DNA from 3 places in the Pantoea sp. SGAir0215 genome. Region 2 is predicted to be linked to each of the others. Evidence: predicted binding sites of a transcription regulator. Region 2 holds the regulator's gene; each other region holds the start of a gene.

Region 1 (6,410 bases), 1.2 Mb from region 2:
CAACTACGTGCTGGACCAGTGGTGGTACTGCACCTTCCCCGGCGCTGCGATCTTAATCACCGCCGTTGGATTCAATTTGTTTGGCGATGGGATTCAGGATCTGCTGGATCCGAAAGCAGGAGGACGTCACTGATGCAAGAGAGAATCCTGACGATTGAGGATTTACGCCTCAGTTTCCCGGTCTATCAGGGCGAGGTGAATGTGCTGAACAATGTGTCCATGCACATTAACCGTGGTGAAATTGTCGGCGTAGTCGGGGAATCCGGTTCGGGGAAATCGGTCACCGCCATGCTGGCGATGCGGCTGATTCCCGAACACAGCTATCAGATCAAAAGCGGCAAACTGGAACTGGCGGGACAGAATGTCCTGACCGCCAGTGAGGCCGCGATGCGTAAAATGCGCGGCAATCGCGTTGCCATGATCTTTCAGGAACCCATGACCGCCCTGAATCCCACTCGCCGCATCGGCAAGCAGATGGTGGATGTCATTCGACAACATCGTCCCGTGTCAGCCCGTGAGGCCAACGCACGGGCGCTTGCGCTGTTGGGCGATATGCAAATCGCGGACGCAAAGAACGTGATGGCGCGCTATCCCTTCGAGCTTTCTGGCGGTATGCGTCAGCGCGTCATGATCGCCCTGGCCTTTTCCTGTGAACCCGATCTGCTGATTGCCGATGAACCCACGACCGCGCTGGATGTCACCGTACAGCGTCAGGTACTGCGCCTGTTAAAACAAAAAGCGGAGGCAACGGGCACGGCGGTGCTGTTTATCAGCCACGATATGGCGGTGGTTTCGCAGTTGTGCGACCGGATTTACGTCATGTACGCCGGCGCAGTCATTGAAAGCGGCCTGACGGAAACCGTCCTGCATTCACCGAGCCATCCCTATTCCATTGGCCTGCTTGCCTGCTCGCCCGATGCCAGCGAACCGCGCGCCCCGTTATCGTCCATTTCCGGCACCGTCCCCAACCTGACCTGCCTGCCCTCGGGCTGTGCGTTTCGCGAGCGCTGCTTCGCGGCAGGCGAACGCTGCACCCGCGCACCACGTTTACAGGCGACGGGCAACGCTGCCCAGCAGGTGGCTTGCTGGTATCCACAACAGGAGACGCGCCATGTCTGATGCTCTGCTCACGCTACAAAACGTACACGTTGCCTTTCCTGCGAAGAAGAACTGGCGTGGCAAAGTGACGGAACGGGTTCATGCACTGAATGGCCTGGATATCCAGGTCAGACAGGGCGAAACGCTGGGCATTGTCGGTGAATCCGGTTGCGGCAAAAGCACCCTGGCGAAACTGTTGATGGGCATGCTGAGTCCGACAACGGGTCAGCTTGACCTGGCCACCGCCGCTGGCGGAGGCCGGGAACGTCGCATGCAAATGGTCTTTCAGGATCCGCTCTCGTCACTGGATCCCCGCCTGCCGGTCTGGCGTATCATGACCGAACCGGTCTGGATTCAGTCACGCGCGTCAGAAAAAACGCGACGCGCCCTGGCCGAATCCCTGGCCCGTCAGGTGGGGATTCGCCCGGAATACCTGGACCGGCCACCGCATGCGTTTTCCGGCGGTCAGCGTCAACGCATTGCCATCGCCCGGGCACTGTCCTCCCAACCCGACATCATTGTGCTGGATGAACCTACCTCGGCACTGGATATTTCTGTTCAGGCGCAGATTCTGAACCTGCTGGTGGAACTGCAACAGCAGTACAATCTGACGTATATCCTGATCTCTCACAACGTCTCGGTCGTCCGTCACATGAGCGATCGCGTTGCGGTCATGTATCTGGGCCAGATTGTCGAACTGGGCGCGGCTCAGCACGTTCTCGATTCACCTCAGCATCCCTATACGCAATTGCTGATGGACTCTGTGCCACGTATTGGCGCGCCGCTGGAGGGGGCTCCCGTCAACACCGAACTACCGGGTAACCGCCACCTGCCAACCGGCTGTTTCTTTCGCGATCGCTGTCCGCAGGCAACAAGTGGCTGTGCCACGCCTCAGCCTTTGCGCGTTCAGGATGACGGGCGGGCGGTCAGGTGCTGGCTGGCCCATAACCTTATGCATGCCTGATTCACAACACATCAAGCGGGTGGCGCAACGCGACCACCTTTTAACGATCACTCTTTCAGGAAGACATTGCGATGAAAATCATTGTGCTTGGCAGCGGCGTGGTGGGCGTCACCACCGCCTGGTATCTGCAGCAGGCAGGGCATCAGGTCACCGTGATCGAACGTGAAGCGGGCCCGGCATTGGGTACCAGCGCCGCCAACGCCGGTCAGATCTCGCCTGGCTACGCCGCGCCCTGGGCCGCACCAGGCGTGCCGCTTAAAGCGGTGAAGTGGATGGTGCAGCGCCATGCGCCCCTTTCGGTACGGCCGGATGGATCTCGCTTCCAGCTGGCCTGGATGATGCAAATGCTGAAAAACTGCAATCCTCACAGCTATGCCGTCAATAAAGCCAGGATGGTCAGACTGGCAGAGTACAGCCGTGACTGTATCAGTGCGCTGCGGGCCAGCACAGGAATTGAATATGAAGGACGCCAGGGCGGCACCCTGCAGCTGTTTCGCACAGAACAGCAGTTTGAAAACGCAGCGCGTGATATTGCCGTGCTGCAGGAGGCTGGCGTGCCGTATCAACTGCTTGAAGCCGACCAGCTGGCGACCGTCGAACCTGCACTGGCTGACGTCAAGCACAAGTTGACGGGAGGTTTACGGTTGCCTAACGATGAGACTGGCGATTGCCAGCTGTTTACCCAGCGACTTGCCGCCCTGGCGCGCGATGCCGGCGTCACGTTCCGCTTTAACACGCAGGTGGATGCGCTACTGACCGAAGGTGACAGGATCAGCGGGATTGTCTGTGGCGATCAGACGCTGACGGCGGACGGGTACGTTATGGCATTTGGCGCTTACTCTACCCAGTTGCTTCGGCCACTGATGTACATTCCGGTGTATCCGCTGAAAGGCTATTCCCTGACGATTCCCCTCGCCGATGAGGCCGGTGCCCCGGTTTCCACGGTACTGGATGAAACCTATAAAATTGCCATCACGCGTTTTGATAATCGCATCCGCGTCGGCGGTATGGCGGAAATCGTGGGATACAGCAAAACCCTGCTGCCCGCGAGACGGCAAACGCTTGAAATGGTGGTAAACGATCTTTATCCCCGTGGCGGCCGCGTTGAGCAGGCGACCTTCTGGACCGGATTACGGCCGATGACGCCTGACGGCACGCCGATTGTCGGTCATACACATTTCACCAACCTGTGGCTGAACACCGGACATGGCACGCTGGGCTGGACGATGGCCTGCGGATCCGGCCAGCTGTTAAGTGATGTGATTTCAGGCAAACAGCCCGAGATTGCGCACGCAGACTATGCGGTTTCGCGCTATGCCTGAGCGCGTCACTGATGGCGAAGCTCGTTACACGGCCTGCGCGCAAGCCCAGGCCGAGCTCCAGGCCCACTGGAAATTATAGCCTCCCAGCCAGCCGGTCACGTCAACGACTTCACCGATAAAATAGAGTCCCGGCACGTCACGAGCTTCCATTGTTTTAGAGGACAGCTGAGTCGTATCCACACCGCCCAGCGTGACTTCAGCGGTACGGTAACCCTCCGTGCCGTTGGGCTGCACCTGCCAGTTGTGCAACGTCTGCACCAGCGCTGACTGCTGCTTGCTGTTCAGTTGCTTCAGCGTGACATCCGGCACCACCTGCATTTCCTGTAAAATTTCGACCAGACGCTTAGGCAGAATTTTCGCCAGACTGTTTTTCAGACTCAGATTCGGGTGCGCGTCACGCTGAATCGTGAGGAACGCATCCAGCGGCGTGGCAGGCGAGAGATTGACCGAGATAAACTCACCCGGCTGCCAGTAGCTGGAAATCTGCAAGACCGCCGGGCCGGACAGGCCACGATGGGTAAACAGCATCGCCTCTTTGAAGACGGTGCCGTCTTTCGCTTCGATGGTCGTGTCCAGCGCCACACCGGACAGTGTCTGCAGTTGTTCAAGCAGGGGTTTATGCAGCGTAAAGGGCACCAGGGCGGCACGGGTTGGCAACACCGTTAACCCAAACTGCTCGGCCACTTTATAGCCAAACGGTGACGCGCCCAGGCCCGGCATGGAAAGCCCGCCGCTGGCGATGACCAGCTTCTCTGCCTGTACGCTGCTGCCGTTGAGCTGCAGGACGTAGCCCGCTTCGTCGCGGGTTACACTCAGGATTTCGCTGCGCAAACGCAGGGTCACGCGCCCCTTTTCACACTCGGCGAGCAGGAGATCGACCATCTGCTGCGCAGACTCATCGCAAAACAGTTGCCCCAGCGTTTTCTCGTGCCAGGCAATGCCGTGACGATTCACCAGATCGATAAAATCCCATTGGGTATAACGCGCCAGCGCTGACTTACAGAAATGGGGATTATTCGACAGGTAGGCGGCCGGTTCGGTATAGAGATTGGTGAAATTGCAGCGCCCGCCGCCTGACATTAAAATCTTGCGGCCCGGCTTTTTGCCGTTATCCAGCAGTAATACGCGGCGACCGCGCTGTCCAGCCTGCGCGGCACAAAAAAGCCCCGCGGCCCCTGCTCCAATCACGATAACGTCAAACTGTTCCACTGCCATTGTCCACCTGATAAAAGAGGGGCAGATTGTAGTGATCTGCCTGCGTTGATGCCAGTGTCAAAAAATTGCCGCAATTATGTCATAATGTAACTTTATAATTTTAAAGGAATTTACGCCTCTAAGCTTACAAAATTGACACTTTTAAGCCGGTTCAGGTCTATATTTTCCTTTCCCAGACCACATATTGTCGCGGATAATGCGCCGCGTTCATGTCCTCCAAAATGGCGTAACGTCTATGCTACATCTGTTTGCTGGTCTCGATCTTAGCACCGGCCTGTTACTGGTTCTTGCTCTGCTGTTTGTATTGTTTTACGAAGCAATTAACGGCTTCCATGATACGGCCAACGCGGTTGCGACGGTCATCTATACACGCGCTATGCGTGCTCAGCTTGCTGTGTTAATGGCTGGGGTATTCAATTTCTTTGGCGTGCTGCTCGGCGGATTAAGCGTGGCTTACGCCATCGTGCATATGCTCCCGACCGATCTGCTGCTCAATGTTGGCTCCGCTCACGGTCTTGCTATGGTCTTCTCCATGCTGCTGGCCGCGATTATCTGGAACCTGGGAACGTGGTATTTAGGGCTTCCGGCCTCCAGTTCTCACACCCTGATCGGCGCGATTATCGGTATTGGCCTGACCAATGCGTTAATGAGCGGGACATCGGTGGTGGATGCGCTTAACATTCCGAAAGTGCTGAATATCTTCCTGTCGCTCATTCTCTCCCCCATTGTCGGTCTGGTGATTGCGGGCAGCCTGATTTTCCTTCTGCGCCGTTACTGGAGCAACACTAAAAAGCGTGCACGGATTCATATGACGCCCGCTGACCGTGAGAAGATTGACGGCAAGAAAAAACCGCCTTTCTGGACCCGTACCGCCCTGATTATCTCCGCCATTGGCGTCAGTTATTCACATGGTGCTAACGACGGGCAAAAAGGCATTGGTCTGATTATGCTGGTCCTGATTGGCGTTGCGCCAGCGGGCTTTGTGGTCAATATGAACGCGTCGGGTTACGACATCACGCGAACGCGCGATGCTGTGAATCACCTGGAACAGTATTACCAGCAGCACAGCGAATCACTGACCCATATTATCCAGATGGCACCGCCTAAGCTGCCCACGCCGGAAGAAGTCGAACCCACCAGTCCCAAAGAGTTTCACTGCGACAGTGCACGTGCGCTTCAGGCCGTGCAGCGTGCGCAGGTGCTTCTGAACAATCTGCAAAACTACAACGACTTGTCGGTTGAGCAACGCAGCCAGATGCGTCGCCTCTTGTTGTGTATTTCCGATACGGCCGATAAAGCGGCGAAGCTGCCGGAAACCTCGCCAGAGGATAAACGCTTCCTGGGCAAGCTCAAAGGCGACCTGCTGAACACCATTGAGTACGCCCCGGTGTGGATTATCATGGCGGTCGCACTGGCATTGGGAATCGGCACGATGATTGGCTGGCGCCGTGTGGCCACCACCATCGGTGAGAAAATCGGTAAAAAAGGCATGACGTATGCGCAGGGCATGTCGGCGCAGGTGACTGCCGCAGTGTCCATAGGGATTGCCAGCTACACCGGCATGCCGGTTTCCACGACCCACATCCTTTCGTCTTCCGTGGCCGGCACCATGCTGGTCGACGGTGGCGGACTGCAGAGTAAAACGATCAAAAACATCGCCATGGCCTGGGTTTTCACCCTGCCGGTCTGTATTTTGTTATCAGGTTCACTCTACTGGATAGCGCTGAAGCTCATCTGAGTAAGCAGCACATCAGGGCGACTTCGGTCGCCCTTTTTAATGCCAGATAGCCAGGGCGATCAAACTGATAATG
Region 2 (6,410 bases):
GTGCCTGCTGGTGCAGACGGTGCTGGTCAATCTGCTGAAGCTGCTGACGCAGTTGCTGCGCCGCCTGTTCATCCAGCAATGCCGCGCGCAGGTGCGTTTCATCAGCGAATTCGGCTGCCGCCAGCGCGGCGCTGAAGCGTTGTTCTGCTTCCGTGACGCGCCCGGACAGGCTCTGCAGTTGGCTTTCCAGCAGCGTCAACTGGCCATTAAGACGGCTGACCTCTGCCTGTGACTGATGCAGTGCATTGCGCTGCTGGGTAAGTTGCGCCTCGTGCTGATCGACGAGCGCCTGCATCTGCTGGCGCGCCTGAGCCACATCGCGATCGCCAAACAGGGCCTGACGCTGCTGCTGTTTTTCATGTGCCTGCTGCTGTAACGCGGTGAGCTGCTGCCGCTGCTGATCCAGGCGTTGCTGCTCAAGCTGTAACTGCTGTTGCAGCGCGTCAGCCTGTGTTTCCGCCCGTGCAAGTTGCGGCTGCAGGTTAGCAAGCAACCGCTCACTCTCTTGCCAGCGCTGCCAGCGCTCTTGTTGGGTTGCCAGCCAGCTGTCGCGCGCCGTACGTTCAGGTAAAGACAACGCCACGTCGCTGAACTGCTGTGCCAGCGCGGCTTCCAGCTGCTGGCCGTTTTCTGCGGCCTGACGCTGCTGTTGCTGTAACGCCTGAAGCGCCTGGTGCTGGTTTTCCAGTTGCTGCTGAGTCAACAGTAGCGTTTGCTGATGCTGTTGTAATGTCTGGTGCTGCCGCAGGTGGTGATCTTTGGCCGCCAGCACCGCGCGCTCGGCTTGCTCCAGTGCGTCAAGCCGGGCCGTAAGCGTCTGCTCGTGGCGATTTTGCGCCTGCTGCCACGCGATCCTTGCATCCGTATTTGTCAGCGGGAAGGTGAGCGCCAGCTCACTGCTCAGTTCCTGCCATTGTTGAGAAAGGGCATCAAGTTGTTGGGTCAGACCCGTGATTTCTTCACGCAGGGATTGCTGTTGAGCCTGTAGCTGCTTTATCTGCTCCTTCTTTGCCGTCCCGGTTTCACTCAACGCGTCTACCTGTTTTTGCAGCTCGGCTTTACGTTGTTGGTTAGCACTAACTTCCAGAGCACGATAGGTTTCGACCGCAGGATGCTCGCAGGCGCCGCACAACGGGCAGGGCTGCCCGGCTTCAAGCCGGGCGCGGTACTGTTCCAGGTCAGCAATCTGGCTTTCGAGCTGGCAAATTTTCTCTACGTCGCTGAGCTGCTGTTTTTCCCGTCGCCAGGCTTCTCTTAACGTCAGCAGTGCGCTTTCAGCCTGCTGCTGAGCCGTCTCAAGTTCATGCAGGCGTTTTTCGTACTGCGTGCGCTGCTGATGCAGGGGTTGCCACTGCGCGGCCACTATCGTCAGCGCATGGCGCGCCTCGCGCTGTTGCTGATACTGGCTCAGTGCCTGACGTAAGGCTTCAGGTGGATGCGCGTTCTGAAGGGAAGTTAGTGCTTGCTCAGCCTGAGACAAGGACTGCTGCGCCTGCTGTGCGGCCTGATCCAGTGGCGTGAGTTGCTGTGCCAGCTGCTCAATATCCCCCTGGCGCTGATGAATGTGGCGCTGTTGCTGCTGTATCTGCTGATCCAGCTCAGCCTGTGCCGCTTCATAGCGGGTCAGTTGGGCAAAACGCTCTTTCCAGATCGGAAGGTGTTCACCCCATTGCGGCATGTCAGCTAACTGCTCACGTAGGGCATGCTGTTGGGCAATCGTCTCTTGCAGGTGGCGCACCTGGCGGGCTTCGCTGTGTAACGCGGCTTCGCGCTGAGCGCAGTGTTGCTGTTGCCGTTCGGCATCCTGCTGTAGCTGCTGAATGTGCTCGTATAAGGCAGAGAGAGACTGATCAAGCGGAATGACCTGCCCGGTCAACAGCGTTTCCTGCTGCTGCTGTTGCTGACGGCACTGTTCGTGCGCCGTGTCCGTTTCCGCATAGCGTTGCTGCAACACATGATGCGCCTGTGTGGCCGTGTGCATCTGTTGGCTGAGCTGCTGCTGACGTTCCCGCATCGCGTTGCGTTCGGCCAGCAGACTGTCACGTTGCTGCAACGGACCGCGCAGTTTCTCCGCCGGTTCACTGCGCGCCAGACGTTGACGATCCGGCTCTGCCGCCTGACTGGTGTGCTCTGCCGCAGCGAGGGCCGCGGTTGCCTGCTCTGTATCCGCAATAGCCTGCTGATGCTGTTGCTGCCACTGTTGCTGCGCCTGCGCCACGGCAAGCGCGGCAGTCAGCTGGTGTTCAGCGTCGCTGAGGGCCTTTTTTTGCTGGTGCAGTGCAGTACGGGTTGCCTCATCAAGCAGCGCCATGCCGCCTGCCCGACTGCGTAACAGTTCCAGCGCCGTTTTGGCCGCTTTGTGGCGTTCGAACACGGCCATGGACAGACGACCATAAATTTCGGTTCCGGTCAGTTCTTCCAGCAGTTCTGCCCGCTCATTGGCTTTGGCGTTAAGAAACGCCGCAAACTGGCCTTGTGACAGCATCATTGAGCGGGTGAAGCGCGCAAAATCCAGCCCGCTCAGCGTTTCCGTAAGTTTGAGCTTATCGCTCACTTTATCTGCCACAATCTGATTATCGGCGCAGCGTGCCAGCTCAACGCGGGGAGCCTGCAGTTTACCGTCAGCGGTGCCGCGCGCGCGGTTCTGGCTCCAGAATGCCCGCCAGGCTTCGCCTTTAATTTCAAACTCGACCTCCGCCAGGCACTCGGCACAGTCGCGTGTCATCAGGGGGTTATGCCCCTGAGAGATGCCGCCCAGGCGCGGCGTCTGGTGATACAGTGCCAGACAGATGGCGTCCAGCAGCGTAGTTTTACCGGCGCCCGTCGCGCCGGTAATCGCAAACAGCCCGTTGCTGGCAAACGGCTCGGTGCGAAAATCAATAAACCACTCACCTTTGAGCGCGTTAAGATTTTTGAAGCGCAGCGTCAGAATTTTCATGGCTGTTCCTCCAGATCCGCCAGCGTCTGTTTAAACCGCAGGGTGGTCTGGGCAATCTGATCCGCGTCCAGCGCGTCATCCAGCGCCAGTCGTCGGGCAAACACTTCTTCCACATTCAGTTCGCTCAGGGTTTCTTTATCCAGCTGTGCCAGACTGTGCTGGCGCTGTTCACGGCTGCGGCGCAGCAGCAAAACGTCTACGGGCAGGGAAGCTGTCAGCGCTTCTACCTGACGCTGCAAATCACTTAAATATTCCTGCGTGGTCACTTCAATGTCCAGCCAGACAGGTTTGGTCCCGTCGGGCGCAGAAAACTGGCTAAGCTGCCGGGTGATTTGCGCCAGCGAGCCTTTCAGGACCTGCATTGGCTGGAACAGGGGAATGGTCAGGGGCGTGACCGTCAGGCCTGACGGGCTGAAATCCAGCAGGAACACACTTTTTTCGCTGCCCAGTTCATCGAAGCTGAGCGGAATCGGCGAACCGCTGTAGCGAATATGATCGCTGTCGGCCACGCGCTGCGCACGATGAATATGCCCCAGCGCAATATAATCCGCAGGCGGAAAGGCCGAGGCCGGAAAGGCATCCAGTGTACCAATATAGATATCGCGCACTGAGTCGCTTTTGCTGACGCCGAGGGCGGTGAGGTGGCCGGTCGCGACGATGGGAAGCGCCAGATTCAGCGCCTGCGCGGCAGCAAAACTGCGCTGATAATGGGCGGTAATGGCCTCCAGCAGGCTGCGCTGTTTATCGCGTCCTGACTGGCCGGCCTGGCTGCGCATAATATCGCGTGGCCGCAGATAAGGAATGGCGCACAGCAGCGCGCCCGGTTCGCCCTGACGCGTCGTTAACATCAGCACATCGTTACCGTCCTGCGGCGTGGTAATCACGCGGGTATTCAGGCAGGCGAGCAGTTCACGCGACTCGTTCAGCGTAGCCACCGAATCGTGATTTCCGGCCAGCACCACCAGCTGACAGCCGCTGGGTTGTAACGCCACCACAAAGCGGTTGAACATTTCACGTGCATAGCTGGGCGGTGTGCCGGTATCGAATAAATCACCCGCCACAATCAGCGCATCCACCTGATGCTCTTCAATTCGGGCCAGCAGCCAGTCCAGAAAGGCCTGATGCTCAGCGGCCCGGCTTTTGTTGTAAAAGAACTGCCCCAGGTGCCAGTCCGCGGTATGGATAATGCGCATAACACTCCCTGCCATAACAAATCGCCCGGCGATTATACTGGCTCCATCACTAAAGCCACAAAACATGTCGTCATGTTGTCATAAATGGTTGTTGCAGGCCGGTTTTTATGGCTAACTTTTTCATAAAAGTGTCACAAAACTGACGCATAATGGCGCCGCAAATATCAGTGAAAGCCGTCCTACCTGCAGGAGTCATAATGGCTAAGCGCATTTTAGTTGTGGAAGATGAAGCTCCAATCCGTGAGATGTTATGTTTCGTTCTGGAACAAAATGATTATCAGCCGATTGAGGCAGAAGATTATGACAGCGCCGTCAGTAAGCTGATTGAACCCTGGCCTGACCTTATCCTGCTGGACTGGATGTTACCTGGCGGCAGCGGCATTCAGTTTATCAAACACCTTAAACGTGAAGCGATGACGCGTGATATTCCGGTCATGATGCTGACCGCACGTGGCGAAGAGGAAGATCGCGTGCGTGGCCTGGAAGTCGGGGCCGACGACTACATTACCAAACCGTTTTCCCCGAAAGAGCTGATGGCCCGTATCAAAGCTGTGATGCGTCGCATTTCGCCGATGGCGGTCGAAGATGTAATTGAAATGCAGGGCCTGAGCCTGGATCCCTCCTCGCACCGGGTGATGTCGGAAACCACGCCGCTGGAGATGGGGCCGACAGAGTACAAGCTGCTCCACTTCTTTATGACCCATCCTGAACGTGTTTACAGCCGTGAACAGCTACTGAATCACGTCTGGGGCACCAACGTCTATGTTGAAGATCGTACAGTTGACGTGCATATTCGCCGTCTGCGCAAAGCGCTGGAACTGACCGGTCATGATCGCATGGTACAAACCGTCCGCGGAACAGGTTATCGTTTCTCTGCCCGCTTTTAAACGGAGCTTTAACCGTGCTGGAACGCCTCTCCTGGAAGCGATTATTGTCCGAACTGGTGCTGGCGTGTTTGCCTGCGCTGGTACTCGGCCTGTTGTTCGGCTATCTGCCGTGGCTGTTGTTACTCAGCGTAGTCGGTATTTTACTGTGGCATTTTTATAACCTGATGCGGCTGTCGCACTGGCTGTGGCTGGATCGCACGATGACCCCGCCTTCCGGTCAGGCAAGCTGGGAACCGCTGTTTTACGGTCTGTATCAAATGCAACTGCGCAACCGACGTCGGCGGCGTGAGCTGGGTCATCTGATCAAACGGTTTCGCAGTGGTGCAGAGTCGCTGCCGGATGCCGTTATCCTGACAACGGAAGAGGGCACCATCTTCTGGTGCAATGGCCTGGCACAGCAGCACCTCGGGCTGCGCTGGCCCGAAGATAACGGGCAAAATATCCTTAATCTGCTGCGCTATCCTGAATTTTCACGTTATCTGCGCCAGCGCGATTTCGACAAGCCGCTGACGCTGGTGCTGAATAACCAGCATCACATGGAATTTCGTGTTATGCCCTACAGCGAAGGCCAGTGGTTGATGGTGGCCCGCGACGTGACGCAAATGCACCAGCTGGAAGGTGCACGACGCAACTTCTTCGCCAACGTCAGTCACGAACTTCGCACGCCGCTGACGGTGCTTCAGGGTTATCTGGAGATGATGAATGACTCAGTCATGAATCAACGTTCGCGTGACAAAGCGTTGCACACCATGTCAGAACAAACCCGCCGAATGGACAGCCTGGTGAAACAGCTTCTGACGCTGTCGCGTATTGAGGCGGCCCCGGTCATCAATATGAAAGAAAAAGTTGATGTGCCGGTCATGTTGAAACTGCTGCAACATGAAGCGGAAACGCTGAGCGGCGGGCGACATCAAATCCATTTTCACACCGATCCGCATCTGAAAGTGTTTGGCAATGACGAGCAATTGCGCAGTGCCATCTCTAACCTGGTCTACAACGCGGTCAACCATACGCCAGACGGCACACGAATTGATATCAGTTGGTTACGCAGCAAGCAGGGCGCGGTATTTAAGGTCTGCGATAACGGTCCCGGTATTCCCGCTGAGCATATTCCGCGCCTGACCGAACGCTTTTATCGTGTAGATAAAGCGCGTTCACGTGCGACTGGCGGCAGCGGGCTGGGGCTGGCTATCGTCAAACATGCGTTGAGTCACCATAATGCCCGGCTGGAGATCACCAGCATCCCGCATCAGGAAACCTGTTTTACATTTACCCTGGCACCAAGGTTGATTGTCAGTAACGGGATGCAGGAGAATGCCGTTCATCAATCGTGAACGGACCGGAACGATGCGCGCTTTTCTTTTGGTGTTCTTTTCGCTGTTGCCAGCCCTC
Region 3 (6,410 bases), 820 kb from region 2:
AAACTCCGCAAGCTGCGTAAGGCGATAGCGGATGAAGAGAACATTCCACCCTATGTGGTCTTTAACGACGCCACATTGCTGGAGATGGCGGAACAGATGCCGGTCAGTGCGTCAGACATGTTGAGCGTGAATGGGGTCGGTCACCGTAAACTCGAACGTTTCGGTAAGCCCTTTTTGCTGATGATTAAAGAGCATCTTGATGAAGAGTAAAGAGGCATTACCATGTTGATATTGTTTGGCACGATTGCGTTGGTCCACCTTGTTGCGCTCATGAGCCCCGGCCCGGATTTCTTTTTCGTTTCGCAAACGGCGGCCAGCCGTTCGCGCAAAGAAGCGATGTTGGGTGTGTTGGGCATTACGCTGGCGGTCATGATCTGGGCAGCGGTGGCGTTAATGGGCCTGCATTTGATCCTGCAAAAAATGGCCTGGCTGCATCAAATCATCATGGTCGGTGGCGGGCTTTACCTGTTATGGATGGGATGGCAGCTGATCCGTTCCGCGCGTCAACGTCATAAGCAGCCGGTACAGCAGGAGCCTGTCGTCGATCTGCCAAAGAAAGGCATGAGCTTTATCAAAGGGTTGTTAACCAATCTCTCTAACCCCAAAGCGGTGATCTATTTTGGTAGCGTCTTCTCATTATTTATCGGTAACGATGTCGGTGGGCTGGAGCGCTGGGGATTGTTTGTGTTGATTAGCGTCGAAACCTTTGCATGGTTTTCTCTGGTCGCCGCAATTTTTGCTTTGCCATGGATGCGGGATAAATATCAGCGTGCCGCGAAGTGGGTGGATGGCATGGCGGGCGTACTGTTCGCCGGATTTGGCATTCATCTTATCCTGTCACGCTAAGGTCGCCAGACCGGCTTTATGCGGCCGCCGACAGTATGCTCTGTCGTGCGGCTGCAGGTGTACATCAGGCCATTCGCCTTGCGCTGGCCAGCAGTCCGCCAATCGCAATAAATAATCCCCCGAAAATACGGTTTATCAGCTTCATCTGTTTAGGGCCTTTGATCCATCCTGCAATGCGCGTCGCTAAGGTGGCGTAACCAATCATCACCACGATATCCACCAGTACGGTGGTTATGCCCAGAACCAGATACTGCAGCATAAGGGGTTGGTGAGGCAGGATAAACTGCGGAAACAGCGCGGCCAGAAACACAATACTTTTGGGATTGGTGAGGTTCACCATGACAGCCCGTTTAAACAGGCGACGACGCGGCATCGCTTTTGACATCGCGTTGAGATCAATGGCGCCGGCAGCCCGCCACTGTTGAATACCCAGCCAGACCAGATAGCCGGCACCGGCCCATTTCAGAATCTCAAACGCCAGCAGCGACTGAGAAAACAGCGCGCCAAGACCCACCCCTACCAGGGCGATATGCAGCGCGAGCCCTACCTGCAGCCCGGAGATGGAGGCGACGGCACCACGATAACCGTGGCTGATGCCGGTGCTCATGGTGTTAATCGCGCCTGAGCCGGGTGAGAGGCTCAGAATTGTGGTGGTAAGAAGGTAGGTCAGCCACCATTCGATGGTCATGGGTTGTACTCCCGGTCTCGTCTGAAGTGTGACACAATACGCCAGAATGCTGCGCAGAGCCATGGACATCATGCGGCCGTTCAGACTCTTTTTTCCGGCAATCAGGAGGGCGGATGAAGCAACACAGGGCAAGCTGGCTGCGACGCGAAAAGGCCTTTGCCGCCTTTGCTACTGGCCCACTGCTTGATTTCTGGCACAGCCGTGAAGAGTGCGAATTCACTGGCGTTGGAAACCTGACATTGCGCTATGTCCGGTTCATTTCACCGCAACATAAACGCGTCATCCTTATCGTGCCGGGGCGCATCGAAAGCTACGTTAAGTATCCCGAACTGGCTTACGATCTTTTTCACTGCGGCTTTGATGTGATCGTGCTCGATCATCGCGGTCAGGGGCGATCGGATCGTCTGCTGGATGACTCTCACCGCGGGCATGTGGTGGAGTTCAGCCATTATGTTGATGACCTCGAAACGCTTTATCTCAAAGAAATTGTGAGCCGTCATTATCAGCAGCGCTATGCACTGGCTCATTCGATGGGCGGCGCGATTTTGACGCTTTTCCTGGCGCGTCAGCCCGGTGCATTTCATGCCGCCGCGCTGGTGGCTCCCATGTTTGGGATTGCGTTGCCGTTACCCGCTTTTCTGGCGCATAAGATTCTTGACTGGGCGGAAAAGCGCCCCGCTGTGCGTGAGGGTTATGCATTAGGCACAGGGCGCTGGCGGGCGCACCCTTTCGGCATCAACCGGTTAACGCACAGCCATGAGCGCTACCGCCGCAGTCTGCGTTTTTATGCGGATGATCCGGCTATTCGCGTGGGCGGACCTACGTATCACTGGGTCAGAGAAGGGATTCATGCCGGGCGCAATATTCTGAGCCAGGTGGATAACATTACGACTCCGTTGCTGGTGCTGCAGGCCAGTGAAGACAGCGTGGTGGATAATCGCTCGCAGGATCTGTTTTGTGACGCGATGGCGGCAGCCGGTCACCCCTGTCAGGGCCGGACACCGCAGGTTATCAGCGGCGCGCGCCACGAGATCCTGTTTGAAAAGGACAGCATGCGCGCCGAAGCGCTCAATACCATCGTCGATTTCTTTTTATCGCAGCATTAGTTCGCAATTTACATTACCGGCTACGGCCAACCGACACCGATACCCGAGGTTTTCATGTACCACATTGTTGTGTCCGATCTGGATGGCACACTGCTTTCTCCCGAACATCGCCTGACCGCCAATGCGCGCGAAACGCTTCAGCAACTGGTCGCGCAGGGCATTCACTTTATTTTTGCCACAGGCCGTCATCACATCGATGTCGGGCAAATGCGTGACAAGCTGGGGATTCCGGCTTACATGATTACGTCAAACGGCGCGCGCGTTCACAATCCGGCAGGGGAGCTGGTTTTTAGCCACAATCTGGACGCGGACATCGCCCACGATCTGTTTGGTCTGCAGTATCATCATCCGGACGTGCTGACGCATGTTTATCGCGACGATGAGTGGTTTGTCAGCCGCTGCAGTCCGGCGGAGAAGGATTATTTTCGCGAGTCCGATTTTCACTATCAGGTTTATGAGCCGGGCATGCTGCCGACGGATGGCATCAGCAAAGTCTTTTTTACCTGTGAAGAACCGGAACACCTTGTCCCTATGGAGCAGGCCATCGAAGCACGCTGGGGCGACAGGGTTAACGTGAGTTTTTCGCTGCCGACCTGCCTCGAAGTGATGGCAGGCGGCGTGTCAAAAGGCCATGCCCTGGAAGCGGTGGCAAAACAGTTAGGCTTTACGCTTAAAGACTGTATTGCGTTTGGTGATGGTATGAATGATGTCGAAATGCTGAGTATGGCAGGCAAAGGCTGCATTATGGCTAACGCCCATCAGCGTCTGAAAGACACCTTACCTGAACTGGAAGTGATTGGCAGTAATGCCCAGGATGCCGTCCCGGAGACGCTGAGAACACTCTATCTGTCGTAATCCGAAAAGAAGGCCGGTAAGCCGGCCTTCTGGCAAAGCCGTTATGCCCTTTTTTGCTTATGCCGGTGCTCACTGATCATGGTTAACAGCAGCAGCACTACCGCCATAACGGCGCCGGCAATCATCACGATGAATCCGCCATCCCAGCCGAAGTAATCGACGGTATAACCCACAATGGCGCTGGCCGCGACTGAGCCACCCAGATAACCGAACAGCCCCGTAAACCCGGCAGCCGTGCCAGCCGCTTTTTTGGGTGCCAGCTCCAGCGCATGCAGACCAATGAGCATTACCGGTCCATAAATCAGAAAGCCAATCGCGATCATGCAGGCCATGTCCACACCGGGATTGCCCGGCGGATTTAGCCAGTAGATGACGGTAGCAGCGGTAACCAGCGTCATAAAAAACACCCCTGTCGCACCACGGTTGCCGCGAAAGACCTTGTCTGACATCCAGCCGCACAACAGCGTACCGGGAATGCCCGCATACTCATAAAAGAAGTAGGTCCAGGAGGACTTATCAAGCGTGAAATGCTTTACTTCTTTCAGGTAGGTCGGTGACCAGTCGAGGATGCCGTAACGCAGCAGGTAGACAAACACATTTGCCAGAGCGATATACCACAGCAGTTTGTTGGGAAGGACATACTTCATAAAGATTTGTCTTGCAGTGAACTCTTCCTCATGACTTTCGTTGTAATCCACCGGATAGTCGTTTTTATAGGCCTCAATCGGCGGTAATCCACAAGATTGCGGCGTATCGCGCATCAGGGCAAAGGCCAGAATCGCAATGGCGATCGCCCCGAAGGCGGGCATATATAGCGCGGCTTTCCAGTCGTTGAACCACGCCATCCCCAGCAGAAACAGCAGGGGCGGAATCCCGCCGCCGACGTTATGCGCACAGTTCCACACAGAAACGATGCCGCCGCGCTCCTTTTGTGACCACCAGTGGACCATAGTGCGTCCGCAGGGCGGCCAGCCCATTCCCTGAAACCAGCCACAGATAAACAGCAGTACGAACATCACCATAATGCTGGAGGTTGCCCAGGGCACAAACCCCATAATCAGCATTATGGCAGCCGCCAGCGTTAAGCCGGCAGGTAAGAAGACCCGTGGATTTGACCGGTCTGACACCGAGCCCATAATAAATTTGGAAAAGCCATAGGCGATGGAGATGCCTGAAAGCGCAAAACCCAGATCGCCGCGTGAGAAGCCTTGTTCAACCAGGTAGGGCATCGCCAGGGCGAAATTCTTTCGAACCAGATAGTAGGCCGCATAGCCAACGAAAATCCCGATAAAGATTTGCCAGCGCAGGCGACGGTAGCGTGGATCGATACGATGGTCTTCGACCCGGGGCTGGTGTGGTGCAGGTTTAAAAATACTCAACATAGCGGTGGCCCTCCAGGGCGCATTATGATTTTGATTCCCGGCAGGTTGGGCAAAACTCAAGAAAACGGCGATCGGGATGCGCCATTTCGCGCAGAGAATAGACAGAGATACGTGGCTTTACTGTGATGAATGACAAATATGTTACAGATTTATGACAATCTGGCGCGAAAAGCTCAGGCCGATGCGCTGATGCGCACATTTTTCTGCTGACAGGATATGCCCGATAAGAAGGTAAAAAGTCTGACCGGCAAATTAATGCGTAACTGCCTGGTTAATGCACAGATGTCAACCAGATAAATCTCCCTGCTGTGCGGACATTGTTTACACTGTCGCTCTGTTTATTTCGGGGTTGTTACCGTGCTTTTATTGATTGTTACTACCATTCTATGGGCTTTTTCATTCAGCCTGATTGGCGAGTATCTTGCCGGTCAGGTTGACAGCTGGTTTTCGGTGCTGATGCGCCTGGTGCTGGCGGCCGTGGTATTTTTGCCTTTCCTGCGCTGGCGCGGCTATCGCCCCTCTACGCTCCTGCTGTATATGCTGGTAGGCATGCTGCAACTGGGCATCATGTATTTACTGAGTTTCGAAGCCTATCTCTATCTGAGCGTGTCTGAATTCCTGCTGTTTACCGTGATGACGCCGCTGTACGTCACGTTGATCTACGACGTGATCAGTCGACGGCCTCTGCGCGCAGGGTACATTTTCAGTGCGTTACTGGCTGTGGCGGGCGCGGCAATCATTCGTTATGACAAAGTCAGCGATAACTTCTGGTTCGGCCTGTTGCTGGTACAGTTAGCCAATATTTGCTTTGCAGCAGGTATGGTGGGCTACAAACGTTTGCAGGAAACCCGTCCTGTGCCGCAGCACACGGCCTTTTCGTGGTTCTATCTGGGCGCGGTGCTGATTGCGGTGGTGGCCTGGGCCGTCTGGGGCAACCCGCATAAACTCCCGACCACCTCACTGCAGTGGGGCATTCTGGTCTGGCTGGGCGTGGTGGCGTCCGGACTGGGTTACTTTATGTGGAACTACGGTGCTACGCAGGTCGATGCTGGCACGTTGGGCATCATGAACAACATGCATGTGCCGGCAGGCTTGCTGGTCAACCTGGCGATATGGCAGCAAAAGCCACACTGGCCAAGCTTTATTGCCGGTGCGCTCGTGATAGTAGCGTCCTTGTGGGTCCATAAGCGCTGGGTGGTCGGTAAGAACAATCAACAGTGAAGAAACAAGGCATCGCCGCGCACCGGCGCCAAAAGTAGCAGGCCGCTCAGTCTGTTGCGATCCCATGGCGGACGGGCGCGCGTCGGCAGAAGGCGAGCAAGACGACGTCTGCTCGCCCGGCAGAGCGGACCGCATTGTTATCCCGGTGCGCTTTCTCCGGCGGGACGAGCGTAAGTCGGAGGCTGGTTTAAGCGGGCTTAACTGGCGCAGGGCGATGAATCATCGTCAGCCCCTTGAGGAAATTACGCAGAATCTGGTCACCGCATTCACGATAGTTTTTGTGATCCGGTTTACGGAAGATCGCGCCAATCT

Evidence for each region. Region 2 encodes PhoB, which activates phosphate uptake and scavenging genes when phosphate is short. Its sites were predicted from a motif close to CTGTCATAAAACTGNCNNAT; they were not measured.
Region 1: the regulator PhoB is predicted to act here: its motif matches at 4,654-4,673, upstream of pitA (inorganic phosphate transporter PitA).
Region 3: the regulator PhoB is predicted to act here: its motif matches at 5,016-5,035, upstream of glpT (glycerol-3-phosphate transporter).

The regions. Positions count from the first base shown of each region.
Region 1 covers NZ_CP028031.1:376,531-382,940, forward strand. The annotation lists gene ddpC (D,D-dipeptide ABC transporter permease) at 1-133, shown strand, start outside; gene C1N64_RS01925 (ABC transporter ATP-binding protein) at 133-1,119, shown strand; gene C1N64_RS01930 (oligopeptide/dipeptide ABC transporter ATP-binding protein) at 1,112-2,062, shown strand; gene C1N64_RS01935 (D-amino acid dehydrogenase) at 2,134-3,384, shown strand; gene C1N64_RS01940 (BaiN/RdsA family NAD(P)/FAD-dependent oxidoreductase) at 3,409-4,593, opposite strand; gene pitA (inorganic phosphate transporter PitA) at 4,835-6,337, shown strand; gene uspB (universal stress protein UspB) at 6,374-6,410, opposite strand, start outside.
Region 2 covers NZ_CP028031.1:1,602,246-1,608,655, forward strand. The annotation lists gene C1N64_RS07485 (SbcC/MukB-like Walker B domain-containing protein) at 1-2,938, opposite strand, end outside; gene sbcD (exonuclease subunit SbcD) at 2,935-4,131, opposite strand; gene phoB (phosphate response regulator transcription factor PhoB) at 4,329-5,018, shown strand; gene phoR (phosphate regulon sensor histidine kinase PhoR) at 5,033-6,352, shown strand; gene C1N64_RS07505 (PstS family phosphate ABC transporter substrate-binding protein) at 6,366-6,410, shown strand, end outside.
Region 3 covers NZ_CP028031.1:777,395-783,804, forward strand. The annotation lists gene recQ (ATP-dependent DNA helicase RecQ) at 1-210, shown strand, start outside; gene rhtC (threonine export protein RhtC) at 223-846, shown strand; gene rhtB (homoserine/homoserine lactone efflux protein) at 911-1,534, opposite strand; gene pldB (lysophospholipase L2) at 1,648-2,640, shown strand; gene yigL (sugar/pyridoxal phosphate phosphatase YigL) at 2,695-3,495, shown strand; gene glpT (glycerol-3-phosphate transporter) at 3,537-4,877, opposite strand; gene C1N64_RS03775 (carboxylate/amino acid/amine transporter) at 5,235-6,098, shown strand; gene C1N64_RS03780 (YehS family protein) at 6,286-6,410, opposite strand, start outside.